One region of the Streptomyces sp. P9-2B-2 genome, then DNA from elsewhere that is predicted to be linked to it. Evidence: riboswitches for the same ligand, from Rfam matches in the RefSeq annotation. Region 1 holds a riboswitch; each other region holds the start of a gene.
The links. A riboswitch is a leader RNA that binds a small molecule or an ion and turns the genes downstream of it on or off. The one in region 1 is predicted to bind thiamine pyrophosphate.

Region 2: another riboswitch for thiamine pyrophosphate. It lies ahead of thiO (glycine oxidase ThiO); the one in region 1 lies ahead of thiC (phosphomethylpyrimidine synthase ThiC).
Region 3: another riboswitch for thiamine pyrophosphate. It lies ahead of QT196_RS28830 (thiamine ABC transporter substrate-binding protein); the one in region 1 lies ahead of thiC (phosphomethylpyrimidine synthase ThiC).

Annotation. Positions count from the first base shown of each region.
Region 1 covers NZ_CP129126.1:4,672,957-4,683,026, reverse strand. The annotation lists gene hisC (histidinol-phosphate transaminase) at 1-1,037, opposite strand, end outside; gene QT196_RS20430 (LacI family DNA-binding transcriptional regulator) at 1,441-2,541, shown strand; gene QT196_RS20425 (metallophosphoesterase) at 2,793-3,902, shown strand; gene QT196_RS20420 (hypothetical protein) at 4,126-5,013, shown strand; gene thiC (phosphomethylpyrimidine synthase ThiC) at 5,111-6,889, opposite strand; TPP riboswitch at 6,883-7,039, opposite strand; gene QT196_RS20410 (YibE/F family protein) at 7,111-8,523, shown strand; gene QT196_RS20405 (SsgA family sporulation/cell division regulator) at 8,563-8,985, opposite strand; gene QT196_RS20400 (IclR family transcriptional regulator C-terminal domain-containing protein) at 9,090-9,866, opposite strand.
Region 2 covers NZ_CP129126.1:2,522,223-2,532,292, forward strand. The annotation lists gene QT196_RS10940 (NAD(P)/FAD-dependent oxidoreductase) at 1-1,024, shown strand, start outside; gene QT196_RS10945 (hypothetical protein) at 1,594-2,784, opposite strand; gene metF (methylenetetrahydrofolate reductase [NAD(P)H]) at 2,821-3,738, opposite strand; gene thiE (thiamine phosphate synthase) at 3,911-4,561, opposite strand; gene QT196_RS10960 (Rv2175c family DNA-binding protein) at 4,674-5,039, opposite strand; gene QT196_RS10965 (FAD-dependent oxidoreductase) at 5,152-6,393, opposite strand; TPP riboswitch at 6,546-6,658, shown strand; gene thiO (glycine oxidase ThiO) at 6,656-7,879, shown strand; gene thiS (sulfur carrier protein ThiS) at 7,956-8,171, shown strand; gene QT196_RS10980 (thiazole synthase) at 8,181-8,975, shown strand; gene pknB (Stk1 family PASTA domain-containing Ser/Thr kinase) at 9,437-10,070, shown strand, end outside.
Region 3 covers NZ_CP129126.1:6,513,802-6,523,871, reverse strand. The annotation lists partial or broken gene QT196_RS28865 (FAD-dependent monooxygenase) at 1-16, opposite strand, end outside; gene QT196_RS28860 (VC0807 family protein) at 42-752, opposite strand; gene QT196_RS28855 (TetR/AcrR family transcriptional regulator) at 749-1,393, opposite strand; gene QT196_RS28850 (LOG family protein) at 1,599-2,753, shown strand; gene QT196_RS28845 (hypothetical protein) at 2,918-3,856, shown strand; gene QT196_RS28840 (ABC transporter ATP-binding protein) at 3,932-5,005, opposite strand; gene QT196_RS28835 (iron ABC transporter permease) at 5,006-6,658, opposite strand; gene QT196_RS28830 (thiamine ABC transporter substrate-binding protein) at 6,727-7,803, opposite strand; TPP riboswitch at 7,907-8,027, opposite strand; gene rlmN (23S rRNA (adenine(2503)-C(2))-methyltransferase RlmN) at 8,062-9,168, opposite strand; gene QT196_RS28820 (3'-5' exoribonuclease) at 9,402-9,818, shown strand.

The DNA.
Region 1 (10,070 bases):
TCCATCGCCGAGCTCTCGCCGATCGTCACCCGCACCCCCTCACCGGGGAACGGCCGCACGACGACCCCGCCCCGCTCGCAGGCCGCGGCGAAGTCGACCGTACGGTCCCCCAGCCGCAGCCAGACGAAGTTGGCCTGCGACTCCGGGACCGTCCAGCCCTGCCCGAGCAGCCCGTCCACCACCCGCGCCCGCTCGGCCACCAGCGCATCGACCCGCTCCAGCAGCGCGCCCTCGCTGCGCAGCGACGCCACCGCCGCCTCCTGCGCGAGCTGGCTGACCCCGAACGGCACCGCCGTCTTACGCAGCGCGGCAGCCACCGGCTCATGGGCCACCGCGAAACCGACCCGCAGCCCCGCCAGGCCGTACGCCTTGGAGAAGGTCCGCAGCACACACACATTGGGGCGGTCGCGGTAGAGATCGATTCCGTCCGGCACCTCGGCGTCCCGGATGAACTCGCGGTAGGCCTCGTCCAGCACCACCAGCACATCGGCCGGCACCCGGTCCAGGAAGGACTCCAGCTCGGCACGGCGCACGACGGTGCCGGTGGGGTTGTTCGGGTTGCAGACGAAGATCAACCGAGTCCGGTCGGTGATCGCGGCCAGCATCGCGTCCAGGTCGTGCACCTCACCGGAGGTCAGCGGGACCTGCACGGACGTGGCACCGGAGACCTGGGTGATGATCGGGTACGCCTCGAACGAACGCCAGGCGTAGATCACTTCATCACCGGGCCCGGACGTCGCCTGGACCAACTGCTGCGCCACCCCGACCGAACCGGTGCCCGTCGCCAGATGCTCCACCGGCACCGAGAACCGCTCGGACAGCTCCGCCATCAGGCCCGTGCAGGCCATGTCCGGGTAGCGGTTGAACGACCCGGCAGCGGTCACCGCGCTCTCCAGGACCCCCGGCAGCGGCGGATAGGGGTTCTCGTTGGAGGACAGCTTGTATGTGACGGGGCCGCCGACCGCCGCCGGCCGGCCCGGCTTGTAGGTGGGGACGCCGTCCAGCGCAGCACGCAGCTTCGGGATCTTCTCGCTCACCGCAGGTCCTCCTCGACCGTCCACTCATCTCCAATACTGCACACCTTATGAGGATTAACCCGTTCGGCGGCAGCCCCGACCCGCCGGCGGTGCCTCCCCACCGCCCGGACGGGCCCTCCGGCGAACCCCGCGCAATCCCTCCTGGGAGCGCTCCCCGGACCGACGCACGCCGGTGGCTTACGCCGTGGCGCGCATCCCCCGTCAAGGTGACTTGAGACCACTTCGGGACCGGAACGGATCGACAGGCGAAGGCCGAATTTCTCCCCCGGAATGATCATCGTGCACACCAACTCCCTTTACTTTGCAGGGAATTGGCCACGGATCACCGTGCAGAAACGTGCCTTTCCACAGCCGTTGGTCGACCCCCGTGAATTGCCGCGCCGAGCCCTACTATCGGCTCGCCATGACAGCAGCAGGGAAGCACCAGGTGAGCCGGTCCACCGGCCGCCGGCTGGGGCGGGCGGGCATCCGGGACGTGGCCGCCGCAGCCGGTGTGTCGATCACGACTGTCTCCGACGCGCTCAACGGCAAGGGCCGGCTTCCGGATGCCACCCGTAGCCATGTCCGCGAGGTGGCCGACCGGCTGGGCTACCGCCCGTCCGCAGCCGCCCGCACGCTCCGTACCGGCAAGTCAGGCCTCCTCGGCCTGACCGTGACCACATACGGGGACGAACCCTTCACCTTCACCGAATTCGCCTACTTCGCCGAGATGGCCAGAGCCGCCACGTCCGCGGCCCTGGCCCGCGGCTATGCGCTGGTCATCCTCCCGGCGACCTCCCGCCACGACGTGTGGTCCAACGTCGCCCTCGACGGCACGGTCGTCATCGACCCCGCCGACGGCGACCCGGTCGTCACCGAACTCGTCCGGCACGGCATCCCCGTCGTCTCCGACGGCCGCCCCGGCGGCACGCTGCCCGTCACGGGCTGGGTCGACAACGATCACGAGGCGGCCGTCCTCGGCCTGCTCGACCATCTCGCCGACGCCGGCGCCCGCCGCATCGGACTCCTCACAGGCAACACCACCGACACCTACACCCGGCTGTCGACCACCGCCTATCTGCACTGGTGCGAGCGGGTCGGCCAGGATCCGGTCTACGAGTCCTACCCGGCACACGACCCCTGCGCCGGAGCCGTCGCCGCCGACCGGCTGCTGGCCCGCCCGGACCGCCCGGACGCCGTCTACGGGCTCTTCGACCCCAACGGCACGGACCTGCTCGCCGCCGCCCGGCGCTACGGCCTGCGGGTTCCGGAGGACCTGCTGCTGGTCTGCTGCAGCGAGTCCACCCTCTACGCCGCCACCGAACCGCCGATCACCACACTGTCCCTCAAACCGCGCCGCATCGGCACCGCCGTCATCCAGATCCTCATCGACGCCATCGAAGGGCTGGACACCGGGCGGCCCATCGAACAGGTCATACCTACCGATCTCATCGTCCGTGCCTCGTCCCAGCGACGGTCGCCGAGAACGACCGTCAGTCCGCCACGGGGACCGACCGGCGACTGAGGGTGCTCCCACATACGGACGACCCGGCGATCTCTTCTCCGCGGAAAAAACAGCACGATCCCGGGGCAAATCAGCCGCGAACGCCGGGCTCTGGCGGATTGACCACCCCCGGGTGCGTCACAACCCGCGACCAGCATTCCTATGATGGGCGCACGACACCGCGGACCGCCGTCGACCAGGCAAAGGTCCGAGAGGTGCACGGCGGCGCGACGGTGGAGGGGTCGATGACTCAGGGGGCCAGTCTGGGACCCATGGTGCAAACCATGGCGGGAGAAACTCCGGCGCCTGCTCCGCCGCCCGGAGTGCCTTCCGGCACGCCCGCCGGGTCCCCCGTGCCGCCTGCCGGCCCGCCGCTGCATCTGCCCGCCGGTGCCCCCGCCGCACCTCCGGCCGCGCCCCCCGCGGCGCCGCCGGTCGAGCTGCCCGAGGAGTACACCCCGACCGCGCGGGACCTCCCGGTCATCAGCCGTACGGACACCCTCATCGACCGCCCAGCGGTCGTCCCGGTGCCCGAACCGGCCATGGACCCCGACGCGCCCGAGGGCATGGGCCCGCTGTACGTCGTCGGCGATGTGCACGGCTACTACGACGAGCTGCGCGAGGCGCTGGCCGCCGAGGGGCTGATCGACGCCGACGGCAACTGGGCGGCGGGCAACGCCCGGCTCTGGTTCCTCGGCGACTTCACCGACCGCGGCCCGGACGGGATCGGCGTCATCGACCTCGTCATGCAGCTCTCCGCCGAGGCCGCGGCGGCCGGCGGCTACTGCAAGGCCCTGATGGGCAACCACGAACTCCTGCTGCTGGGCGCCAAGCGGTTCGGCGACACCCCCGTGCAGTCCGGCGCCGGTACCGCGTCCTTCCAGGCCGCCTGGCTCCTCAACGGCGGCCAGAAGAACGATATGGACCGCCTGGAGGACCACCACCTCCAGTGGATGGCCCGGCTGGACGCGGTGATGGAGGAGGACGGGCATCTGCTCGTGCACTCCGACACCACCGCCTACCTCGAATACGGCGACTCCATCGAGGCCGTCAACGACACCGTCCACGACGTGCTCACCCGCAGCGAAGCGGATGAAGTCTGGGATCTGTTCCGCAAGTTCACCAAGCGCTTCGCCTTCCGCGACGAGGCCGGTTCGGACGCCGTCCGGGAACTGCTCGACGCCTACGGCGGCGACCGCGTGGTCCACGGTCACAGCCCGATCCCGTATCTGCTGGGCGAGGTCGGTGCGGAGGACGGCGAGAGCGACACCGTCGCGGTCGACGGCCCGCATGTCTACGCCGACGGTCTGGCCATCGCCATGGACGGCGGGGTCACGATGGCCGGAAAGCTGCTGGTCGTGCAACTTCCGCTGGCCGGCTGAGGGTTGGCCGAGGATTCGTACTGCTGACCGGCCGACGGGCGGTCAGCACGAAAAAGGGAGCGGCACCGGCGGAAACCGGTCGTCGCATTACTCAATTTCCGCAAACTCTCTGTCACGCCGTGCCCGAGTCGCTCTACCATCGGTCTATCCGTAGCAGGCTCTCCTCCGTTTCCGCCCACTGCCCGGCCCACGCCGGCCTTACGGCCCTACGGAGCATCGGGGGATGCACATGAACAGCGCTCCGCACCTGCTGAACGAGGATCGCGCGGAATTCGCGCGGCTCCTCGACGAGGCACTGCGTACCGCCCCATACCGCCCGGACGACCTGACCACCGCCGCAGAAAACCCTTTCAACACCGAGCAGTTGCGCACGATGGCGCTCAGCGCGACCACCGCCATCGCCGCCTGCGCCACGGCCGAATATCAACGCTATGTGCAGCTCCGCGCCGAGTTGCGCGCGCCGGCCCCCCTCGCTGCCGTCGCCGACGCGGACCGCGAGGAGCAGAACTCGGCCGCCGACGGGAGACCGGGACCGGACAGCGCCGCGGCCCTCGACGAGGCCGAAACCACCGGTGCCGGGCTGACCGCCATGATCGCCGTGCTCGCCCCTGTGCTCGCCGGTATCGCCGCCGTGCTCTTCCTCCTCCTCGGGTATGTGCTGCGCGCCGTCAGCCCCGACAAGTCCCTGGCCCAGCCGCTGATCAGCGTCGGCTGGATCTTCGCGGCGCTGACCGCGGCGGGCGCCCTGATCGCCATGGCCGGTCTGGTCGTCACGGCGCTCCGCAACGGCGCCTCCGCCCAGTCCGCCGGAGCGCAGGAGTCGTCCGAGGCGCTGGACCAGGCCCACGAGGCCTGGTGCCGCGCCCTCCTGGAGCGCGGTCTGCTGCCCTTTCTCCGTACGGCCCTGACCGACCCCACCGCCACCCCGGACGACGACCCCGCCCGCTACGTCCCCCGCCACACGTCCCCGGAGAGCCGGATCCCGACCCTCGGCTACACCCGCCCCCAGTTCAGCAGCCCCGACAGCGGCTCCTCGGGGTCCCGCCCGCGCTACTCCAGCCCGGACTTCACCAGCCCGGATTACGGCGGGCCGGATCAACGGACGGATTAGAGCGGCTCTTTCGCATCAGAGGCGGTGGGGGTAGCACCAAGGAAGGCCCCCGCCCGTCGGGCAGGGGCCTTCCACCGGATGCGTCCGGACGGACCGACTAGTCCGCGATCGGGAGATACACGCGGTTGCCCGCCGCCGCGAACTCCTTCGACTTCTCGGCCATTCCGGCCTCGGGGTCGAGGGCCAGGTCGCCACCGTGTTCCCGGCGGATGTCCTGGCTGATCTTCATCGAGCAGAACTTCGGGCCGCACATCGAGCAGAAGTGGGCCGTCTTCGCCGGTTCGGCGGGCAGCGTCGCGTCATGGAAGGCGCGGGCCGTGTCCGGGTCGAGGGCCAGGTTGAACTGGTCCTCCCAGCGGAACTCGAAGCGGGCGTCGGAGAGCGCGTCATCCCATTCCTGGGCGCCCGGGTGGCCCTTGGCCAGGTCTGCCGCATGGGCCGCGATCTTGTACGTGATGACGCCGGTCTTGACGTCGTCGCGGTCCGGCAGGCCCAGGTGCTCCTTGGGCGTGACGTAGCAGAGCATCGCGGTGCCCCACCACGCGATCATCGCCGCGCCGATACCGGAGGTGATGTGGTCGTAGGCGGGCGCGATGTCGGTCGTCAGCGGGCCGAGCGTGTAGAACGGCGCCTCTTCGCAGATCTCCTGCTGGAGGTCGATGTTCTCCTTGATCTTGTGCATCGGGACATGCCCCGGGCCCTCGATCATGGTCTGGACGCCGTGCCGCTTGGCGATGGTGTTCAGCTCACCGAGCGTCCGCAGCTCCGCGAACTGCGCCTCGTCGTTGGCGTCCGCGATGGAGCCGGGGCGCAGACCGTCACCGAGCGAGTAGGTGACGTCGTAGGAGGCGAGAATCTCGCAGAGCTCCTCGAAGTGCGTGTAGAGGAACGACTCCTGATGGTGGGCCAGGCACCAGGCGGCCATGATCGAACCGCCGCGGGAGACGATGCCGGTCTTACGGCGGGCCGTGAGCGGCACATAGCGGAGCAGCACACCGGCGTGCACCGTCATGTAGTCGACGCCCTGTTCCGCCTGCTCGATGACGGTGTCCTTGTAGATCTCCCAGGTCAGTTCCTCGGCCTTGCCGTCGACCTTCTCCAGCGCCTGGTAGAGGGGGACGGTGCCGATGGGGACGGGGGAGTTGCGCAGTACCCACTCGCGGGTGGTGTGGATATTGCGGCCGGTGGACAGATCCATCACCGTGTCGGCGCCCCAGCGGGTCGCCCAGGTCATCTTCTCCACCTCCTCCTCGATGGAGGAAGTGACCGCCGAATTGCCGATGTTGGCGTTCACCTTCACCAGGAAGTTCTTGCCGATGATCATCGGCTCGATCTCCGGGTGGTTGATGTTCACCGGCAGCACCGCGCGGCCGGCCGCGATCTCGTCGCGGACGAACTCGGGCGTGACCTTCTCGCGGACGGCGACGTACTCCATCTCCGCGGTGATCTCGCCGCGCTGGGCGTACGCGAGCTGGGTGACCGGGGCACCCGCACGGCCGCGGCGCGGCTGGCGGGGACGGCCCGGGAAGACCGCGTCGAGGTTCTTGAGGCCGCCGCGCGGCGAGGTGTGCTTGAGGCCGTCGTCCTCCGGCCGCATGGGGCGGCCCGCGTACTCGTCGGTGTCGCCGCGGCCGATGATCCAGTTCTCCCGCAGCGGCGCCAGACCGCGGCGGACGTCGGTATCGATATTCGGGTCGGTGTACGGCCCTGACGTGTCGTAGAGCGTCACGTCCTTGCCGTTGGTGAGGTGCACCCGCCGGACCGGCACCCGAAGATCGGGGCGCGATCCGGAGACATAGCCCTTGTGCCAGCCGATCTGCGGCTTTTCGCCACCGTTGGCACCGTTTTCGGGCGTGCGTGCATCCTGCAGAGTCATGAGACCCAACTCCCTACGCCGGCATTACCCGGTAACAGGTTCGGCGGTCGACGCAGCGGCTTCCGTCCGCCAGCGTTTCACGTGAAACGCCGCTGGGACGGAGGTCAGCGCCCTCTCAGCCCGGTGCTCCGAGCTCCCGCGATTGCAAAGGTGCCACCACGGTAGCGGCCGATGTGGCGCGGTGAACAGTGGGCCCCTGGAGTTCTTGCGATGATCGGGCGGTGTCCGCTCACGAGTCCCACCACCACCCCGCCGCGCACTCCCATGGGCACGGCCATGGCCCCGCCGCACCCGTCTCCCGGCATCTGCGCAAGGTCATCGCGGCCGTACTGATCCCGTTCGCGGCCGCAGTGGCGGTCGGTCTGGTCGTGCTCTGGCCGGGCGGTGCACCTCCGCACAAGCCATCCGGGGTCGGCTTCGATCAGCCCACGGAGAGCGCCCGCGTGGTCAAAGTGGCGGAGGTGAACTGTGCGGACGTCCATGCCGAACAGCAGCCCCAGCCCCCGTCACCGACGGGGCAGCCACCGGCCGGGGGAGCGGACAAGGGCAAGCCCTGTCAGCAGACCACGATCGAAGTCACCACCGGGGAGCACAAGGGGCGCACCTTCCAGACGGTGGTGACCCCGGACGCCCTGCGGCACTACACCACCGGCCAGGAGGTGGTGGTGGCGTACTCCCCCAAGGCGCCGAAGGAGTTGCAGTACTCGGTCAGCGATGTCGACCGGTCGCTCCCGATGTGGCTGCTGGCGGCAATCTTCGCCTTCGCAGTGGTGATCGTCGGCCGGCTGCGTGGCGTACTCGCGCTGGTGGCACTGGCGGCCAGCTTCGTGGTCCTGACCCTGTTCATCCTTCCGGCGATCTTGCAGGGCTCCAATCCGCTGGTGGTGGCGGTGGTCGGGGGCAGCGCGATCATGCTGATCGCGCTGTACCTGTGCCATGGACTGACGGCCCGTACGTCCGTGGCCGTGCTCGGCACCCTGGCGTCACTGCTGCTGATCGGGCTGCTCGGATCGGTCTTCATCGGCTGGGCACTGCTGACCGGCAATACGGACGACACGACCGGCCTGGTGCACGGCCTGTACCCGGACATCGAGATCCGCGGTCTGCTGCTGGCAGGGATCATCATCGGTTCGCTGGGCGTGCTCGACGATGTGACGGTGACCCAGACCGCCGCGGTCTGGGAGCTCAAGGAGGCGGATCCGTCGGCGGGCTGGCGCAAGCTGTACGGCGCCGCGATGCGCATCGGCCGGGACCACATCGCGTCCGTCGTCAACACCCTGGTGCTGGCCTACGCGGGTGCCGCACTGCCGCTGCTTTTGCTGTTCTCGATCGCACAGAGCAGCGTCGGAACGGTCGCGTCGAGCGAAGTGGTCGCGGAGGAGATCGTCCGTACGCTCGTGGGCAGCATCGGGCTGGTCGCCGCGGTGCCGCTGACCACACTGCTGGCCGCGCTGGTCGTCTCGGCGGACCGGAAGGAGCAGACCGCGCCGACGGGCGGCGGCACAGGAGCCGGACAAGGGGCCGGGGCCGGGGTCACGGTGGGTGCCGGGGTCAGTGGCGGCGTGCCGACGAGCCCCACGGGTGGCCGACAAGGACACCGTGGGGGACGCGGTAAGCGACGTAAGCAGGGATGACGGGGAGGCGGGAACAGGGGAGGGGAACGACGGGCAGGGTCAGCCGGCCGGGGCTTCCGTGAGGATCTGGTCGAGCACGGCCTCCAGGGTGTCGCAGACCTCTTCCTTGCCCAGCGGCACCAGCCGGTCCGTACGGTCCAGGAAAGCGACCAGCGGCGCCGCGCTCACCCGGAACAGCGCACGCTCGGCGCCGACTTGCAGGCTGATGAGGACATCGCTGAGGTGCTCGGGGGAGGCCGGCTCGATACGAACATCACCCTCACCGGACGGCCGGCTCAGCCCGTCCAACAGCAGCTCCCGGCCGAACGCCCAGGTCACCGGCGCATCGCCGGGAAGATCGAAGGTGAGACGGACGGCGTACGGATCGGCGCTGGCAAAGTCCAGCTCCACCGGGATCCGGAACGCAAGCTCCTCCGAGACGACGAAGCTCATGATCACTTCTGCCTGAACTGTGTCGGTCATCAACCACTGCCCCGCACTTGATCGGAGATGGCCGGGAAACAACGCCCGTAGCCCTGTTGGCGCCATCGTCTGCCACGTGCCAGCAGATCACAAGGAGTGAGTTTTCAGATACTGATAGAGAAGGCGAGTGTCGTTAGTGTCGCCTCCGCCATTTTCCGTAGTCGGTCTGTAACGGACCGCAATCGACGCAGTTCGTCCACGGGCAGAGATACCGCCAACGTCGCCACAGCGGCCCCGACCTGGACGGGAATGGCGGCGCACACCGTGCCCAGGGCATATTCCTGGCGCTCATAAGCAACATGGCGGCGACGCACCGTATCCAAACGATGCAGCAATTCGTCCTCAGTTCGCACGGAAAAGGGCGTTATCGACTGGACGGGATGGCGCGCCAGATGCTCTCTCCTCGTTGCCTCGTCGAGCTGCGCGAGCAGACATTGCCCGATCGCATGGGTGTGGGCGGTGGTACGGAAGTCGACCCACTCCACCACCGGCGGCCGCGCCGGGTCATCGGTCACCGCCACCACCTCGACTTCACCCTCCCGGTAGACAGCGAAGTAGACGGCGGCGCCCAGTTCCTGGCCCGCCACGGCCAGCGCTTCGGAGAGATGGGCCCGTTGCCGGTGCCTGGCTCCGGCCCGCCCGATGACCTCGGCCGCCGCACCGAGGACGAAGACCCCGTTCTCCCGCTGGAGATAGCCCTCGTGGGTCAGGGTCCGCAACAGGTGGTACGCCGTCGGCAGTGGCAGTCCCGCCTCTCTGGCCAGCTGCTTGGCGGGCGCACCGTCGACATGCGCGCCCACCGCCTCCAGGAGCCGGAGCGCCCGCTGCACCGATCCGATCAAGGTGGGGTGGGAGCCGGATTCGCCGTTCACGATTGCCAACGCCAACCCCCAGGTCCGCTCGCGGCGGGGCACGGGCCCCGGTCACGGGACCAACTCCCGTGACCGCGCGCGTCTCCCAGGCACCCGATGACGCCCGGACCGGGCTCATCGCACCCGGGTTTCCGGAACGCCACCGTCCGGAAGACGCCTGCGATCGGCACTCTAGCCCGGGAAGTCGGGGCGAAAGACCGAAAGCCGGAGGAG
Region 2 (10,070 bases), 2.2 Mb from region 1:
CGGCCTGTTCGGCCGGGGCAAGGGCCCCACGACCGCCACCCTCGCCGAGGTGGCCCGCCGCGAACTGGCCGATCCCCGGCTGATCGCACTGCTGGAGAGCCACGCCCTGGCGTACGGCTTCGACCCGCGCAGCGCCCCGGCCAGCGCCGCCGTGCTGCCGTATATGGAGCAGACCTTCGGGAGTTGGTATCCGCGCGGCGGGATGCGGGCACTGGCCGACGCGCTGTACGAGCGCTGCGTGGCGCGCAAGGTCGAGTTCAGCTTCGGCACGGCGGTGACCGGGATCGTGGAGAAGGACGGCCGGGCCACGGGCGTGGAACTGGCCGACGGCCGGGTGTCCGAGGCGGAGTTCGTGGTCGCGGGCGTCGATCCGGTGCGGCTCGTGGAGCTCTGCCAGGGGCGGGAGCCGTGGGGTGCGGACGACGTCCGCCCCGACCTGGGACCGGGTGACCGCGCCACCGGCCGGCTCACGGTCTGCCTCGCACTGCGCGGGGCACGCCCCGGGGACGCCGCTCATCGCACGGTGGTCCACGCCGCGGACCGCGCGGCCGAGCTGGCGGGCGTGTTCGGCGACGGCTCCGGCCTGCGGACCCCCTGCGACCGGCCCACGGTGACGGTGCTGCGCCCCGACGACCCGGCCACCCGGCCGGACGACGCCCACGAGGCCGTGACCCTGACCGCGACCGTGGCTCCGCACGGCCCGGTCGACTGGACCGACGGAACGGCCGTGGCGGCCGACGCCGAGCGGATGACCGAGATCGCCGAAGCCGCGGTTCCCGGGCTGCGGGAGCGGGTGCTGTGGCGCGAGGTGCTGCCCCCGACGGACGACACGCTGGTCCCGGGCCCCGCACTGGCCGGCCGGCAGGGCCGCTTCCTGCGCCCCGCCAACCGCACCCGGATACCGGGTCTCTACGCCGTCGGCGGCTGGTCACACCCGGGCGGCGGCCCGGCCCACGCCGGCATGTCCGGCGCAATCGTCGCGGGCCTCATCGTCAACGGCGACTCCTGGCACGGCTCTACGTAGGCTTCCCACGTTTTCGGCTTTCCCGCCGTGGTTGTTGCTCGCCGTTTGTGGCCCGCTACGCGGTGCCCCCGCCGTGACGCCTGCGGCGGGCCGGGTCCGCTGCGCGGGGCTGTGGGTGCGGTGACGGACCTCCGGGGCCGGTGTGTGGGACTGCTTCGCTTTACGTCCCACACACCGGCCCCTCCGGCCCGTCCCCTCCCGTTGAGGGAAGTGTGACGGTGGGTGGGGGCTGGCCACCGTGAGCCGTGTCGGTGCGACCGAGCTGTTCACTGCGATCTACGAGGCGCACCGGACCACCTACGGGTCCACCCACCAAGGTTTCCCCACCCTCCAACGGGAGGGGACGGGCCGGAGCGGGTGGGGGTTTCCGGACGTAAAGCGAAGCAGTCCGGAAACCCCCACCCGCGCAGGCCCGTCACCGCACCCCGACAGCCCCGCGCAGCGGACCCGCCCGCCGCAGGCGCAACGGCGAGCGGCAAAGCGCAGCGAACCGGCGCAACGGCGGGGGCACCGCGAAGCGGGCCACAAACGGCGAGGTCCCACACAACGAGCAAGCCGAAAACGTGGGGCTAATAACGATACGGCTGCCCGTCGTACCCCGGCTGCTGGTAGGGCGGGTAGGGCTGCTCGGGCGGGAGTTCGGTGTCGCGTTGTTGGGGGACCCAGACGCCGCCGGGCGGGGTCTCGCCGTAGCCCTGGCCGGGGTAGGGGCCGAGCGGCTGTCCCTGGCTGTCGTATTGCTGTGCACCGTAGGGCGGTTGGGCGTAGGGGTCCGGCTGCGCGTACGGGTCGTAGGACGCGGCGTACTGCTGGGTGCCGAGGTACGGGTCGGCGTAGGGTGCCTGCCCGGCCTGGGCCGGATTGTCGCCGTAGGCCGCGTAGGGGTCGCCATACGGGTCCTGGGCGGCGGGGCCCTGGCCGTAACTCCCGTCATACGCATAGCCGTTGCCGTTGGCGGCGCCGTTGTACGCGTCGTAGCCGTAGTCGTTCTGCGGGCTGCGGGCGTCGGGGCTGTAGATGCCGTATTGGCCGGTCTCGTCGGGCATCGGCTGCGGGGCGTAGACAGCGCCGCCGTTGGCCCGGGTGTAGTCGTCCTGGGCCGCGAACGCCTGGGTGGCGTAGACGTCTTGGTCCTGCTGCGGCTGGTAGGGGTCCTGGCTCCGGTAGCCGTCGTCGGCGGGGTAGTTGTAGGAGCCCGGTCCGCCGTAGGAGCCCTGCCCGGCGAAGGTGTCCTGCGCCGGGAACGTGTCCTGCGCGGGGAAAGCGCCCTGGCCGACGATGGTTTCCTGCGCGGCGAAGGCGTCCTGGCTCTGGAAGCCGCCCGTGCTGTCGAAGACGTCCCGGCTCTGGAAGCCGCCGGTGCTCTCGAAGGTGTCAGGGCCGCTGTCGGGAGCCGGGGCGGTGCCTCCGGTGGGCGGGACCGCCTCCAGGCCGGAGACCTCCAGGGTCGGTTCGGCGGCCGGCGGCCCGCTCGGGCGGGCCCGCCGGCGACGGCTCTCGCCGGGCTTGCCGCCCAGCGCCCAGCCGGTGGTGAAACCGCGGCGGAAGGAGAGCGTGACCTGCGTCTGCCCGAAGGCGAAGGCGATCAGGCCCAGCCCGATCACGATCACCGAGGGGATGATCACGCCGATGACCACGGCGAGGAAGCCGGTGAAGGCGAGCAACCGCCAGCGCAGCCGCGCCTTGTACTGGAGCAGCACCTCACCGAGCAGCCACAGGGCGACCAGACCGAACGCGATGTAGAGGATCGTCCAGCCCATATACGCCCCTCTTCCGCCGCTCGCCGGCCACCGTGATCAGGACTGCTGGTGCAGCCCCAGATTCTCGTAGATCTCCAGGGTCGCCGTGGAGTGGTTCAGGGTAATGAAGTGCAACCCGGGAACATCCTCGGCCATCAAGCGTGCGCACAGTTCCGTTGCGTACTCGATCCCAATGGAGCGTACCGCCGCGGGGTCGTCCTTGACGGCCAGGATGCGCTCGGCCAGCTCGGGCGGGAACGCCGCATTGCTGAGCTGAGCGAACCGTTCGATCTGGCGCACGTTCGTCACCGGCATGATCTCCGGAATGATCGGCGTGGAGCAACCCGCGGCCGTGACCCGGTCCCGGAGCCGGAAGTAGTCCTCCGGGTAGAAGAACATCTGGGTGATGGCGAAGTCCGCACCGGCCCGGCACTTGGCGACGAAGTGTGCCACATCGGTGTCCCAGTCCGTCGAGCGCGGATGCATCTCGGGGAAGGCGGCGACGCCGACGCAGAAGTCGCCGGACTCCTTGATCAGCCGGACCAGGTCGGCGGCGTAGTCGACGCCGTCGGGGTGCCGGACCCAATCGCCCATCGGGTCGCCGGGCGGGTCGCCGCGAAGCGCGAGCATGTTGCGGATTCCGGCGTCGGCGTACTGGCCGATGATGTTGCGCAGATCCGCCGTGGAGTGGTTGACCGCGGTCAGGTGGGCGACCGGGGTCAGGGTGGTGTCGGTGGCGATGCGCTCGGTGGCACGCACCGTGCCGTCACGGGAGGTGCCGCCGGCGCCGTACGTCACGGAGACAAAGGTCGGGGAGACGGCCTCGATCCGACGAATGGCGTTCCACAGGGTCCGCTCACCCTTCTCGGTCTTCGGGGCGGCGAACTCGAACGAATAGGACTGCTTGCCGGAAGCGAGCAGCTCGCGCACCGTGTGCGCACGATCAGTCCTGGTGGAAGCTGTACCTAGGGCCATACCGGCAGGTTAACCAGCGGCGGGGCCCACACCAACCGTCTTCGGCGTAATGCCTGGTTGGTCGGGTTCATGTCCACTGGTTGGACATTTTCCGGTCGCCGGGACGACAGAAAACCGCCTCTGGATCGTCGACCGCCGCCGACGCGAAGCGATCCCGGCCACCCGGGCAGTACTAGGCGTCCCAGGTGCGGATGCGCTTGGCCAGGGCGGCGGCCGCCGCTCCCGGGTCGTCCGCCTCGGTGATCGCGCGGACCACGACGACCCGGCGGGCACCGGCGGTCAGCACCTCGTCGAGATTCCCGGCGTCGATCCCGCCGATCGCGAACCAGGGGCGCTCGGGGGCGCGGGCGGCGGTGTAGCGGACCAGGTCGAGGCCGGGGGCGTGGCGGCCCGGCTTGGTGGGCGTGGGCCAGCACGGGCCCGTGCAGAAGTAGTCCACGCCGGGCTCGGTGAGCGCGGCGTCCACCTCGGCCTCGGCATGGGTGGAGCGGCCTATGAGGACGTCCGGGCCGAGGACGGCGCGGGCGGCCGGGACCGGCAGATCGCCCTGGCCGAGGTGCAGCACCTCGCTGCCGGCCACATGGGCGACATCCGCCCGGTCGTTGACCGCCAGCAGCTTGCCGTGCCGCCGGCAGGCGTCCGCGAAGACCTCCAGGTGCCGGAGCTCCTCACCGGCCTCCATGCCCTTGTCGCGCAGCTGGATGATGTCCACGCCGGAGGCGAGCACGGCGTCCAGGAACTGCGGCAGATCGCCCTGCCGCTTGCGCGCGTCGGTGCAGAGGTAGAGCCGGGCGTCGGCCATGGCCTGTCGTGCGGTGCTCATCGGGCGGCTTCCCCCAGGTCGGGGGCGTACGGCCGGGCCTTCCGGCACGTACGCCCCTCGGGTGCGGTTACGGATGCGGGTGCGGCGGCTGGACGGGAGCGCGCCGGGCGGGTCAGACGGCGAGCGCCTGGGCCCGGCGCTTCACCTCCGTGCCGCGATTCTCGCGCAGCGCCTGGGCAGGCGTGCCGGGCAGGGTCTCATCCGGGGTGAACAGCCACTCCAGCATCTCCTCGTCGGTGAAGCCGTCGTCCTTGAGGAGGGTGAGGGTGCCGACGAGGCCCTTGACCACCTTGTCGTCCTGGATGAAATCGGCGGGCACATGCAGCGCCCGGTTCTCGCCGCGGCGCACCGCGATCAGCTGGCCCTCCTTGACCAGCTGCCGCACGCGCGTCACCTCGACGCCGAACTGTTCGGCGATGTCGGGGAGGGTGAGCCAGGCGGGGACGAGTCCATCGATGTTTGCGTCAATCTCGGTCACAGGACAAGCCTGCCACCTCGCACTGACAGCCGGTAGCCGGGCATCGCCATCAGGGGCTTCGTGCACACCGGAGGGTGACGGCGGCCGCCCGGCAACCGGCGGCCACCGTGCGTCACACGGCGGCGGCCTTCAGCGGTAGGGACGCGTTCGCGGCCCGCTCGCGGTCCAGTACGACGCCCCGCTCGATCAGCTTGCGCCCCTGGGCGAGGTCCCGCGGCCGCCCCACGGCCAGCAGCGCGACGAGCCGTCCCTCCCGCAGCCAGATCACCGACCAGGCGGCCCCGGCCGGGTCACCGCGCCAGACCAGCTCGTCGGCGTTGCCGTGGTGGCCCGCGTACTGCACGAAGCGACCGAACTGCTCCGACCAGAAGTACGGGACGGGGTCGTAGACCAGCCCTTCGGCGTCGCCGCGGGCGATGTTCTCGGCGACCGTACGGGGGCCCTGGAGGGCGTTGTCCCAGTGGTGGATCAGCAGGCGGGTGCCGTAACGGGCCGACGGGAAGGAGGCGCAGTCGCCGACCGCGTAGACATCGGGCACGGAGGTGCGCAGCCGGTCGTCGGCGAGGACGGAGCCGTCCTCCGGCGAGACCTCGACGCCCGAGCCGGCCAGCCAGCCGGTCGCGGGCCGGGCGCCGATCCCGATGACCACCGCGTCGGCGGGCAGGGTCACGCCGTCCGCGAGGGTGACCGCGCCCGCGGTGACCGACGCGACCCGGGCGCCGGTGCGCAGCTCGGCGCCGGCGTCCGTGTACCAGCCGGTCATGTGGGTGGCCACCTCGGCGGGCAGCGCACCGGCCAGCGGGCGGTCGGCGGCCTCGACGACGGTGACCGCGCAGCCCGCTTCCCGGGCCGCGGTCGCGAACTCGGCGCCGATCCAGCCGGCCCCGACGACCACGATCTCGTGCTGGGCGGCGAGCACCGGGCGCAGCCGCTCGGCGTCGTCGAGGGTGCGCAGCAGGTGGACGCCGGGCATGCCTTCACTGCCGGGCAGCACGATCGGTTCGGCACCGGTGGCGAGGACCGCGTAGTCGTAGGGGATGGGGCCGTCGGCGGTCTCGACGAGGTGGGCGTCCGGTAGGAGGGCAGTGACCGGGTGGCCCAGACGGAGCTCGATGTCGAGTCCGGCGAAGTCGATGTCGAAGGTGGAGCCCTCGGCCTTGCCCAGCAGGACCGCCTTGGACAGCGGCGGGCGGTCGTAGGGCTGGTGGGGCTCGTCGCCGAGGAGCGTGATCGCACCGCGCCAGCCCTGTTCGCGCAGGGCGACCGCGGTCTGCACACCCGCGATTCCCGCGCCGATGATCACGACGCGCGGCGTGCGGTCAGGGGCCTGGGAGGACTTGCTCTGCTCGCTCACCCGATCACTCTAGGACGGTCCGTGACGCCGCTCGCAGCAGCACGCAAGGAGATCTCTGACACACCGTCACCGTCGGCCACCCCGGAATACGGGCCCTGGGGGCCGGGGCCGTGCCTTACGGGGTCTCGCGGCCCCGTATTAGGCTGACGGATACACGCACTCGCGGGAGCCCGGACGCACCGGGCTGAGAGGGAGGCTGGCCGGCCTCCGACCGTACGAACCTGATCCGGGTCATGCCGGCGAAGGGAGGGGCTGAAAGATCATGCATCCACCTGCCACACCGACGGGACCGGCCGCGCCGCGTCCCGATGTGCTCGTTCTCGGCGGCGGCATCATCGGCCTGGTCACCGCCTGGCGGGCGGCCGGCCGCGGACTGACCGTCGCGCTGGCCGATCCCGCGCCCGGCGGCGGCGCGGCCCGGGTCGCGGCCGGGATGCTGGCCGCGGTCACCGAGCTCCACTACGGCGAGCAGACCCTGCTGGGCCTCAATCTCGCCTCGGCGCAGCGCTATCCGCGGTTCACCGAGGAGCTGGAGGAGGCCGCCGGGCAGCGGATCGGCTACCGGCGGTGCGGCACCCTGGCCGTCGCGCTGGACGCCGACGACCGTGCCCATCTGCGCGAGCTGCACACGCTCCAGACGCGCTCGGGACTGGACTCGCAGTGGCTCACGGGGCGCGAGTGCCGCCGCCTGGAGCCGATGCTGGCCTCCGGGGTGCGCGGCGGGCTGCGGGTGGACGGCGATCATCAGGTCGATCCGCGGCGGCTGGTGAGCGCCCTGCTGGCCGCGTGTGAGCGCGCCGGAGTGGCGTTCCACCGGAGCGCGGCGGTCCGGCTGACGGTCGGCGGCGGGCGCGCCACGGGCGCCGAACTCGCCGACGGCACCCGGCTGTCGGCGGGTCAGGTCGTGCTGGCGGCGGGCAGCCACAGCGGCGGTCTCGCCGGTGTCCCCGACGAGGTGCTGCCGCCGGTACGGCCGGTCAAGGGCCAGGTGCTGCGGCTGCGGCTGCCGGAGATGCCCGCGGGCAGTCCCGCCTTCCTGTCGCGCACCGTACGGGCCGTCGTCCGCGGCGGTCCCCTCTACCTGGTGCCGCGGGAGAACGGCGAACTGGTCATCGGCGCCACCAGCGAGGAGCTGGGCTGGGACACCACCGTGACCGCGGGCGGGGTCTACGAGCTGCTGCGGGACGCCCATGAGCTGGTCCCCGGCATCACCGAGCTGCCGCTGGTCGAGACCTGCGCCGGGCTGCGCCCCGCCTCCCCCGACAACGCGCCGCTCCTGGGGCCGACCGCACTGCCCGGCCTCCACCTGGCCACCGGCCACTACCGCAACGGGGTGCTGCTGACGCCGGTCACCGGTGACGCCATGGCCGAACTCCTGACCACCGGGAACCTCCCCGAGGAGGCCCGCCCCTTCTCCCCCGCGCGCTTCTCCCCCGCCACCCCGGGACCGGCGCGCACCCGCGCCCCCGAGGAGCAGCCCGTATGAGCGAGCGCATCGAGCGAACCGTAGACAGGTGCGCGGGCGGCGACGGCCGGCCCGCCGAACGAAGCGAGGCCGGCGCATGAGCGCGTCCACCGTGTCCGTGTCCGTCAACGGCGAGGCCCGTGAGATCCCCGGCGGACTCACCCTCGACCGGCTCGTCGCGACGCTGTCCCAGGCACCCGCCGGGGTGGCCGCGGCGGTCAACGAAACCGTGGTGCCGCGCACCCAGTGGCCCACCACCCCGCTCGGCGACGGCGACCGCGTCGAGGTACTCACCGCGGTCCAGGGAGGCTGATCCGCAGACATGACCGACGATCCGTTCACCCTCGCCGGCACCACCTTCGCGTCCCGCCTGATCATGGGGACCGGCGGTGCGCCCAGTCTCGACGTCATGGAACGGGCGCTGCTCGCCTCCGGTACGGAGCTGACGACGGTCGCCATGCGGCGGCTGGATCCGACCGTGCAGGGCTCGGTGCTGTCCGTACTGGAGCGCCACAAGATCCGGGTCCTGCCGAACACCGCGGGCTGCTTCACCGCCGGCGAGGCGGTGCTCACCGCCCGGCTCGCCCGCGAGGCACTCGGCACGGACTGGGTCAAGCTGGAGGTCGTCGCCGACGAGCGGACCCTGCTGCCCGACCCGATCGAACTCCTCGACGCCGCCGAGACCCTGGTGGACGACGGCTTCACTGTGCTGCCCTATACGAACGACGACCCCGTGCTGGCCCGCAAACTGGAAGACGTGGGCTGCGCCGCGATCATGCCGCTCGGCTCACCGATCGGCTCCGGCCTCGGCATCCGCAACCCGCACAACTTCCAGCTGATCACCGAGCGGGCCACCGTCCCCGTCATCCTCGACGCCGGCGCCGGCACCGCCTCGGACGTCTCACTGGCCATGGAACTGGGCTGCGCGGCCGTCATGCTCGCCTCCGCGGTCACCCGCGCCCAGGAACCGGAATGGATGGCCACAGCGATGCGCCACGCGGTGACAGCGGGCCGCCTGGCCCACCGAGCGGGCCGCATCCCCCGGCGCCATTTCGCGGTGGCGTCTTCCCCGACGGATGGGGTGGCCGCGTTCGACCCTGAGCGTCCCGCTTTTTAGCCCACGTTTTCGGCTGTCCCGCCGTGGCGGTTCTCGCCGTTTCGCCTGCGGCGGGCGGGGTCCGCTGCGCGGGGCTGTGGGTGCGGTGACGGACCTCCGGGGTCGGTGTGTGGGGGCGGGCGTGGGTGGCTGATTTACCCCGATGCACAAGGCGCACCGGACCACCGAGGATCACCACCACAAGGTTTTTTCCACCCCTCAACGGGAGGGGACGGGCCGGAGCGGGTGGGGGTTTCCGGACGTAAAGCGAAGCAGTCCGGAAACCCCCACCCGCGCAGGCCCGTCACCGCACCCCGACAGCCCCGCGCAGCGGACCCCGCCCGCCGCCAGGCGCAACGGCGAGCGGCAAAGCGCAGCGAACCGGCGCAACGGCGGGGGCACCGCGAAGCGGGCCACAAACGGCGAGCAACCACCACGGTGGGAAAGCAACAACGTAGGAATAGGCCATACACTCGTTTGCCGTGGATACGACCCTTCAGGACCCCCTAGTGGGTCAGCTGCTCGACGGCCGCTACCGCGTCCAGGCGCGCATCGCCGCAGGCGGTATGGCTACGGTCTACCAAGCCATGGACACCCGGCTGGACCGTCTGCTCGCGCTGAAGGTGATGCACCCGACGCTTGCGACGGACGGAGCGTTCGTCGAGCGCTTCATCCGTGAGGCGAAGTCCGTGGCGCGGCTGTCGCATCCGAATGTGGTGGGCGTCTTCGATCAGGGCACGGACGGGACATACGTCTATCTGGCGATGGAGTACGTCCCGGGCTGCACACTGCGCGACGTACTGCGCGAGCGGGGCGCTCTCCAGCCGCGGGCCGCGCTGGACGTGCTGGAGCCGATTCTGGCCGCTCTGGGGGCCGCGCACCGGGCCGGGCTGGTGCACCGCGACATGAAGCCGGAGAACGTCCTGATCGGCGATGACGGCCGGGTGAAGGTCGCCGACTTCGGCCTGGTGCGGGCGGTGGACACGCACACCACCGCTTCGACGGGCTCGGTCCTGGGGACCGTCTCGTATCTCGCTCCGGAGCAGATGGAGCACGGCACCGCGGACGCCCGGGTCGATGTGTACGCCTGTGGTGTGGTGCTCTACGAGATGCTGA
Region 3 (10,070 bases), 1.8 Mb from region 1:
CCCCCGCGATCAGCACCTCGACGTCGGCGTCCACGGCTCCCCTACAGCTTCATGCCGTGCCGGGTGAGGTACCAGTTGTGCCAGGTGAGCAGCCCGCCGAGGAGCGCCAGCCAGAGCACGGTGCCGGCGAGCGGGAAGGCGTCCACCGGGATCGTGTACGCCAGCACCACCCGCAGCACCGCGTCGAGCAGGAAGACCGCGCCCCACACCGCCGTGACCAGCCGCAGGTGGTGACGGAAGGCCGGCTCCGGGTCCCACCGCGCCTCCCATTGGGCCAGTCCGGCCTCGCCGACCTTGGCGATGACGATGCCGCGCGAGGCCGACATGATGAACGGGCGCCGGGTGAGCAGCGTGCCGAGCACCCAGAGCCCGATCGCGGCGGTCAGCCAGCTGTCCCGGATCATCAGCACCCGCGGGCTGCCGCTGATCAGGGACAGCAGGGTGCCGGCCACCACCAGGGTCAGCGTGAACACCGCCATCGCCTCCACCCGGCGCCGGCGCACGATGCCGTAGCCGATCCACGGCAGCAGCAGTACACCGCCGGCGACCATCGAGAGCCACTGGCTCGCGCCGGCCGCGCGCAGCCCGTAGTAGGAGCCGAGCGGGAGGACGAGTTCGAAGAGCAGCTGCGCGGCGAGCCGCCGGCGCAGCGCCGCCGTGCGGCCCGGGACGGGCGCCGCCGCGGGCGCGTCGGTTCCGGTCTGTGGTGCGTGTGGCGTTGCCATGGTGCCTGCCCCCGTGTCCGTGGTCATGACGTGCTTCTGGTGGCGCGGTCGAACAGGTCCGCCAGCTCCCGGCCGGCGGCCCGCACATCGAGGCCGGGATCGTGGGTGGCGCGGCGCACCACGTCGTCGATGGCGGCGCGGATCGCCCGCATCATCACCCACGGGTCGAAGTCCCGGAACTCGCCGGTCCGCTGCGCCTTGCGGAGCTGTTCCACCTGGACGGCGAGGTTGGCCTCCGTGGTGTCGAGGAAGGCGACCATGCCGGGGTCGCCGCCGCGGAGGTTGGCGAGGATCTCGACGATCGCCGCGAGGTGGTTCGGGTACTCGGCGCACAGGTCGAGGTTGCCCTCGATGGAGGCGCGCAGCCGGGCCGCATAGCTCTCGTGGGCCTCGATACGGGGACGGAGATAGCCCTCCGCGAGCCGCATCACGTCGGTGACGACCTCCCGCATCAGGTCGTCCCGCCCGTCGAAGTGGTACGAGATCATCCCCGTGCTGCTCAGCCCGGCGCGCTCCGCGATCTTCGCGAAGGAGGCCCGGTGGTACCCGGCCTCGGCGATGACCTCGATCGCCGCGGCGACGATCTGGGCGCGGCGCCCCGTCTCCGTGAAGGAGGGCCCGGCCCTGCGCGCCGCCTTTTGCTTGGCCGTGCTGTTTTTTGCTTGCATGAGCAAGAAGGTAGCGAGGTTTACTCAGCCGAGCAAGACGGTGGGGCGCCGGGGAGGGAAATCGGCGCGCGGGGGTACCGCGTGAGCACGGACGTACCGGGCGGGCGCGCGACGGTGCGCTCCTGGGCGTCCTCGAAGCGGCCGCCCCGGGCGGAGAGGTACCTCGCCCCCTGGGCGGTGACACCGCGGTCCTAACATGACGGGCGTGCAGTCGAATTCACAGCCGGCGTCCCGCCGCACCCGTGCCCATGCCGACCACGACGACCGTGAGATCGAGACCCTGGAGGAGTTCGACCAGGTCGTCGCCTCGGGGAGTCTCGCCGGACATCGTGTCCAGTCGGTCGACCTGACGGACCGTACGTTCGCGCTGCTCAGCGCGGACACCACGGAGTCCGTGTTTCTCGGCTGCGCCATGGAGCCGGACGCCGCCGCCAAGGTGCGTGCCGGGGGCTCGCTGGTCTTCCCACCCGTGCCGGACCTGCCGTTCGATCCGTACCGGGGCGCGCTGTACGGCCCGGACGAGCTCTTCGAGGGGCTGGCCGACGGCGGCTTCGACGCCACCCCGGACGCCCGTACCTACGGCTGGTACCAGGAGACCAAGTCGGACGGCGACATCTTCGCCTCGATGCTGCGCAGCATCCATGACGACGCCGTGTCCGACGCCCTGGACGAACACCTCGCCGGTGCGCAGGTGGTGGGCATCATGGGCGGCCATGCATTGGAGCGCGGTTCCGCGGCGTACGCGGGCGCGGCCCGGCTCGGGCGCCGGCTCACCCGCGACGGGCTGACCGTCGCGACCGGTGGCGGCCCCGGCGCGATGGAGGCGGCGAACCTCGGGGCGTACGCCGCGCCCTTCGAGGACGAGATGCTCGACCAGTCGCTGGCGCTCCTCGCCAAGACGCCGCACTTCACCCCGTCCGTCACGGACTGGGCCCGGGCCGCCTTCGAGATACGCGAGAGCCGGCCGGGCGGCGGCGTCTCGGCCGGCATTCCCACCTGGTTCTACGGGCATGAGCCGCCGAACGCCTTCGCGTCCCACATAGCCAAGTACTTCGTCAACGCGGTGCGCGAGGACGGGCTGCTGGCGCGCTCCAACGCCGGTGTCGTGTTCCTGCCGGGCGCGGCCGGGACCGTACAGGAGATCTTCGACAATGCGACCCCGAACTACTACCAGTCGCGGGGCGAGCCGACGCCGATGGTGCTGGTGAACCGCGCGCACTGGACGGAGAAGCTGCCCACCTGGCCGCTGCTCCAGGCGCTGGCGGCGGACCGTCCCATGGCGGCCCGGATCGCCCTGGTCGACTCGGTGGACGAGGCCCCGGAGGCGCTGGCCCGCCTCCGCACCCAGGCGCCTTCCTGACGCGTCCGCCGCCCGCCGGCTCCCCGGCGTCGAAGGCTCCGCGCGGCTGCGGTTCGGCGACGCACCGGTGTATTTGCCGGCGGAGGCAACTCCCGTCCCCGAATGCACGTCTGCCAGGAAGGTAATGAACGAGTAATGCGGACAGCGGGCGAACGGAGCTCTTGGTGATCATCGGCCTTCTGACGGCCGTGGCGGCGTCGGCCTGCTACGGCACGGGATCGGTCCTCCAGGCGGTGGGCTCGCGCAAATCCGCCCGCCGGGAGGCGGCCGCGGCGTCCACCACCGAGGTCACCCAGCATGGCGGACCCAGCCTGTCATCGACCGCGAAGGCGGCCGTGACCTGGGAGTTCATGGTGGGCACGGTGCTGGACTTCATCGGGTTCGGGCTGGGCGCGCTTGCTGCCCGGCTGCTGCCGCTGTTCCTTTCGCAGACCGTGATCAGCGCCAATCTCGTGATCACAGCCGTACTGAGCATCAAGCTTCTCGGCATCCGGCTCAGCCGCGCCGAGTGGTCCTCCATCGCGGTGGTCTGCTCGGCGCTGGTGCTGCTGGCCACGGCCGCGGGGCCGGAGGGCAGCGGCCACACCCCGATCGCCACCCACTGGTGGCTGCTCGTCGCCTCCGTCGTGCTGATCGGCGGCGGCATCCTGATCGTGCGGCTGCTCGGCGGGCGGGCCGCGATCCTGGCGGGTCTGCTCTCCGGTCTGGGCTTCGGTGCGCTCGGGGTCGGCGTACGGGTGCTGAACGGGGTGGACCCCTTCCACCTGCCGTCGCTGCTCGGCGACCCGGCGCTGTACGCGATTCTCGTGGCGGGCATCGGGGGCATGTATCTGCACACCGTCGCCCTCCAGATCGGCTCGGTGAACGGCGCCACGGCGGCGCTGGTGGTGGGCGAGACGGTGGTCCCCGGCATTCTCGGGGTGCTGTGGCTGGGGGACGCCTCCCGTCCGGGCTTCGCCTGGGTCGCCGTTCTCGGCTTCGTGGTGGCGGTGGCCGGCGCCGTCGCGGTCGCCTGGTTCGGCGAGCCGGAGCCGGAGCCGGGCGCAGCCGGCGCCGGGACGGCGGGGGCCGACGCGCTGCCCACGGAGGTCGCGGCCCGCTGAGGCGCGCCTCCGTACTGCCGGACGGGGGGCGCCTGTGAGCGGCCCACGTCCGCGGCGCCCACCCGGCCCCTGGAGTCAGCCCGCCGGAGCGGCCGCGTCCAGCACCACCACGTCCTGCGCCTGGAAGGCGATCCCCACCCGCTCGCCCACTTCGGGCGCGTCCCGCAGCGCGCAGGCCGCCTCCACCTGCGGTCCGGCGGCCGGCTGGAGCAGCAGCGCGACATGGGTGCCGCGGAACGTACGGGCCGCGACCGTGCACGGCAGGCCCTCCGCGGCGGCCGTCAGCCGTACCCCGGCCGGGCGGACGAGCAGCCGGCACGGCCCGTCCGGGGTGGCCGCCGGAACGGGCACCTTCCCCCAGGGGGTGGCGGCCGCCTCGCCCTGCACCGTCGCCTCGACCACGTTGTCGAAGCCGAGGAAGCGGGCGACGAATTCGGTGGCGGGCCGCTGCCAGACCTCCAGCGGGGTGCCGGACTGGGCGATCCGGCCGTCCTGCATCACCACGACCCGGTCCGCGAGCGCGAAGGCCTCCCCCTGGTCGTGGGTGACGGCCAGCACGGTCGTCCCCAACTCCTGGAAGAGCCGGCGGAGTTCGACGACCAGCCGTTCGCGCAGCCCGCGGTCGAGCTGGCCGAGCGGCTCGTCCAGCATCAGCAGACGGGGGCGGGGGGCCAGGGCCCGGGCCAGGGCGACGCGCTGCTGTTCGCCGCCGGACAGGGAGGCCACGGCGCGCCGCTGGGCGCCCGGCAGCCCGACGAGGTCCAGGAGTTCGGCGACCGTACGCTCCTGGTCGGCGCGCGGGGTGCGCCGCATCCGCAGCCCGAAGCCGACATTTCCCTCGACATCGCGCTGCGGGAAGAGCTGGTGGTCCTGGAACATCAGGCCGACCCCGCGCCGGTGGGTGGGAACCCCCGACTGGTCCCGCCCCTCCAGCAACACCTGCCCCGCGTAGGCCTGTTGGAGCCCGGCGACCACCCGCAGCAGCGTGGACTTGCCGCTGCCGCTCGGCCCCAGGACGCACACGATCTCCCGGGCGGCGACCTCCAGATCGACCGCGTCCAGCGCCGGGTGGCCGCCCGTCCCGAAGCGGACGGTCACCCCGCCCAACCGCAGCAGCTCCCGCGTCGTGCTCCCGGCCCGTGCCGTCATCTAGAACTCCCCGGATCGGTCGAGGGGGCGCAGCCGCTCCAGTACCAGCAGGGCGGCGGCGCACACCACCATCAGGATGGTCGACAGGGCCATCGCCTGCCCGTAGTTGAGCTCCCCCGCACGCCCCAGCAGCCGGGCCACGGCCACCGGCAGCGTCGGCTGATCCGGCCGGGCGAGGAAGACCGTCGCGCCGAACTCACCGAGCGACACGGCGAAGGCGAAGCCCGCGGCGATCAGCAGCGCCCGCCGCACCATCGGCAGGTCGACCGCGCGCCACACCTGCCAGGGCGAGGCGCCCAGTACGGCGGCCGCCTCCCGCAGCCGGCTGTCGACCGCGCGCAGCACCGGCAGCATCGTCCGGACCACGAACGGCACCCCCACCAGCGCCTGGGCGAGCGGCACCAGCCACCACGAGGCACGCAGATCGAGCGGTGGCGCGTCGAGGGTGATCAGAAAGCCGAAGCCGACGGTCACCGCGGAGACCCCCAGCGGCAGCATCAGCAGCGCGTCGAAGCCGCCGACGAACCGGCTGACCACGGGCGTCCGCCCGGACGGGCCGCGGCGCAGCCGGGGCAGGGTCAGCGCGGCGGCCGCCAGTCCGCCCACCACCAGCGCGATCGCGGTGGCCGCTGCCCCGTAGGCGAGGGAATTCCACAGCGCGTCCAGGGGGGCGACGGCGAAGGTGCTGTCGGCGCTCGCGGCGGAGCCCAGCGCGGCGTAGAAGACCGTCCCGTAGCCGTCCGGCCCTGCGAACGAGCGCTCCACGAGCACCACCAGCGGCGCGAGGAGCAGGACGGCGATGACCGCGAACGTCCCCCACAGCAGCACCCACTGGCCACGGCCGCGCGGCCGGCGGGCCGTCTGCGACGCGTCCACGAGCCGCAGCGCGGATTCCCGGCGGCGCACGGTCCAGGCGTGCAGCGCCAGAACGCCCAGCACCGCGGCGAACTGGATCATGGTGAGGACGGCGGCCGTCGGCAGATCCAGGAAGTCCGCGGTCTGCCGGTAGATCTCCACCTCCAGCGTCGAGAAGGCGGGGCCGCCCAGGATCTGCACCACCCCGAAGGAGGTGAAGGTGAACAGAAAGACCATCAGGGCGGCGGCCGCGACGGCCGGCCCCAGCGCGGGCAGCGTCACCCGCCGCCAGGCCTCGAACCGCCCGGCCCCCAGCACCCGCGCCGCCTCCTCCTGCCGCGGATCGAGCTGCCCCCAGAGCCCGCCGACGGTCCGTACGACCACGGCGTAGTTGAAGAAGACATGCGCCAGCAGGATCGCCCACACCGAGGTGTCCAGGCGCACGCCCCACAGGTCGTCCAGCAGCCCGCCCCGCCCGACCAGCGCCAGGAACGCCGAGCCGACAACAACGGTCGGCAGCACGAACGGCACCGCCACGACGGCCCGCAGCAGCTGTTTGCCGGGGAAGTCGAAGCGCGCGAAGACATAGGCGCCGGGCAGCGCGATCAGCAGCGTCAACCCGGTCGAGGCGGCCGCCTGCCAGACGGTGAACCACAGCACCCGCACGACATCCGGGTCGCTCAGCACGGCACCGAACCGGCCGAGCTGCCACTGCCCGCCGTCCTTGAGCCCCCGTCCGACGATCGCCACAACGGGATAGGCGAAGAACAGCGCGAAGAAGGCGAGCGGCACCGCCATCAGGCCGAGCCGCACCGCCGTCCCCCGCGCGGGCCTGCCGCGCCGGGCGCCCGTGACGTCCGAAGGCGTTACTTCAGAACGAGCGAGGACCACTGCTTGATCCACTGTTCGCGGTTCTTGGTGATCGTCCCGGGCGGCAGGGTGGCCGGCTTGTCGATCGTCGTGCCGTACTTGGTGAACAGCTCCGGCACCGCGGCATCCTTACGGGCCGGGTTGACGAACATCTGCAACGGCACGTCCTCCTGGAACTTCTTGCTCAGCAGGAAGTCCAGCAGCGCCTTGCCGCCCTTCTCGTTCTTCGCGCCCTTCAGCAGACCGCCGAATTCGATCTGCCGGAAGCAGGTGCCGGCCGCGACACCGGTCGGGGCCTCCTTGGGCGCGGGCTTCTTGCCGAGCACCTCGGCGGGCGGGCTGGAGGCGTAGGAGACCACCAGCGGCTTGTCGCCCTTGCCCTTGCCCGCCGCGGAGCCGGAGAACCGGTCGTTGTAGGCCTGGTCCCAGCCGTCGACGACCTCGACACCATTGGCCTTGAGCTTCTTCCAGTAGCTCTGCCAGCCCTGCTCGCCGTACTTCGCGATGGTGCCGAGCTGGAAGGCGAGCCCCGGGGAGGAGGTGGCGGAGTTCTCCGTGACGAGCAGCCCCTTGTAGCGGGGCTTCAGCAGGTCGTCGAAGGTCTTCGGCGGCGCGATCTTGTGCCGGGTGAAGTAGCCGCGGTCGTAGTTGACGCAGATGTCGCCGTAGTCGAGCGGGGTGACCCGGTGCTCGCCCTTGTCGAGCTGAAGCCCCGCCGGGACACTCTCCAGCCCCTTGGCCCGGTAGGGGCTGAAGAGCCCCTCGTCCAGACCGCGCGAGAGCAGCGTGTTGTCGATACCGAAGAACACATCGCCCTGCGGGTTGCCCTTGGACAGGACCGCCTGGTTCACGGCCTTGCCGGCGTCCCCGCCCTTGAGCATCCTGACCTTGTAGCCGCTCTCCTTCTCGAAGGCGGCCAGCACGGACTTGGAGACATTGAACGAGTCATGGCTGACGAGCGTGACGGTCTTGGCGTCCGCGCTCCCGCCGCCCGAGGTGCCGCAGGCGGTGAGGCCGGTCATACCGGCTGCGACGGCGAGCGCCGTCGCGGTGATCCTGCTCCTGATGCTCACTGATTTCCTCCTGGCTGGCCAGGAAGAGACGCGGCCCTGCCCGGTGTCCACGGCTCCCGGCGTCCGGGGACGCGGGGAGGGAACTCCGGGCAGGGCGCAACAGCATGAGTGACGACCGAACTTCCTACCCGGAATGACCCGGGCGAGGTTCAAGGGTCTGCGGGCACCGTAGGACTACGACGCTTCCGCACTCTCAGCGCTGTGGCGCTCCCCTGTCGGAATGTGCATTTGTTCGACGACACCGTACCAGCGGGGCGGTCAGCGCTCCGAGGCCGCGAGCTGCCCGCAGGCGCCGTCGATCTCCTGGCCGCGGGTGTCGCGGACGGTCACCGGCACCCCGTGCGCCTCGATGGCCTGGACGAACGCCCGCTCGTCCTCGGGCCGCGACGCGGTCCACTTCGAGCCCGGCGTCGGGTTCAGCGGAATGAGGTTCACATGGACGCGCTTGCCCTTCAGCAGCCGTCCCAGCAGGTCACCGCGCCACGCCTGGTCGTTGATGTCCCGGATCAGCGCGTACTCGATCGAGATGCGCCGCCCGGACTTCTCGGCGTACTCCCACGCCGCGTCCAGCACCTCCCGCACCTTCCAGCGTGTGTTGACGGGCACCAGGGTGTCGCGCAGCTCGTCGTCCGGGGCGTGCAGCGACACGGCCAGCCGGCACTTGAAGCCCTCGTCGGCGAACCGCAGCATGGCCGGCACCAGCCCGACCGTGGAGACGGTGATCCCCCGCTGCGACAGCCCCAGCCCGTCGGGCTCGGGATCCGTCAGCCGCCGGATCGCCCCGACCACCCGCTTGTAGTTGGCGAGCGGCTCGCCCATCCCCATGAAGACGATGTTGGACAGCCGCGCCGGCCCGCCCGGCACCTCGCCGTCGCGCAGCGCACGCATCCCGTCGACGATCTGGTGCACGATCTCGGCGGTCGAGAGATTACGGTCCAGCCCCGCCTGCCCCGTGGCGCAGAACGGGCAGTTCATCCCGCACCCGGCCTGCGACGAGATACACATCGTCACCCGGTCCGGGTACCGCATCAGCACCGACTCGACGAGCGTCCCGTCATGCAGCTTCCACAGCGTCTTGCGCGTGGTGTCCTCATCGCACGAGATGTGCCGCATGACCGTCATCAGCTCCGGCAGCAGCTCACTCGCCAGCTTCTCGCGCGCCGCCGACGGAATGTCGGTCCACTCCGCCGGGTCATGCGCATAACGGGCGAAGTAGTGCTGCGACAGCTGCTTGGCACGAAACGGCTTCTCCCCGATCGCCGCCACCGCTTCGCGACGCTCGACGGGACTGAGATCAGCAAGGTGCCGCGGCGGCTTCTTGGCCCCGCGCGGCGCGACAAAAGTAAGTTCTCCGGGTGCAGGCATGGTGCGTCCAGTGTGGCAGATCGTCTACGGCGGCCCAGGCCACAGCGGGGTGGGGCCGGTCACCCCTTGTGGCCCTCCGTCACTGGTGGCCGGCCTCGCACGGCCCAGAGACGGCCCAGGACGTCATCCCGTCGTGAGGTGCTACCACCGCCCTTACCCAGCGCCTCGGCCACTAAGGATCCTCTCGTGACCGCTGGGAGGGGATGAAGGGAAGTCGCCCTAGCCTCTCGATCATGCGCATCAACCAGATCGAACCCTGGCTCCGTGAGCATGGTGCGGAGGTGCAGCCCGTGCCTCTGTCCGCTCGGTTCAATGCGTACCTCAGCACGCTCCCGTGGGCAGGTAACGGCATCGACTGGCGAGACCTACCGCACCGCTCACTGAGACTGGACGACGTCTCGGACGAACGCGTAGTGGACTGGGCTCGCCAGACACCCGTCGCTCTGCACAGCCACTCGCTGATCATCGACTCCGCCTCCGAGCCGGGCGTGATGTGCCGGTTCGAGGACGCCATGCGGGATTTCGAGCTGCTGTCGAACCGCCCCGACCTCTACATCTGTGGCGTCGGTCTTGTAAAGGGCGAAGTACAGCCGACCTTCGACCGCTTCATCGAGCGGCGTTCTTTTATGACCCTCAATGCTCGAATCTGAGACCAGCCGCAGCAGCGATTGATGGACGCCGATCTCTGCTTTGTAAGCCTGGGGGCGGTCGACCATCCGTATCCGCTGTTCGACGGGCGTGTGACTGGCTCCGACCTGTGGGCAGGTGTCGGTACCGATGGGCGCCCTCCTTGACTGTGGTTGACCGTCCGTTCTGGCACGCACCTGACACGCGAAGTGAGCAGGTCACAAGCTTCTTACTAAAGGGGTGCCGGTCATGGGGCTGGAGCGGGAGTGCGAGCG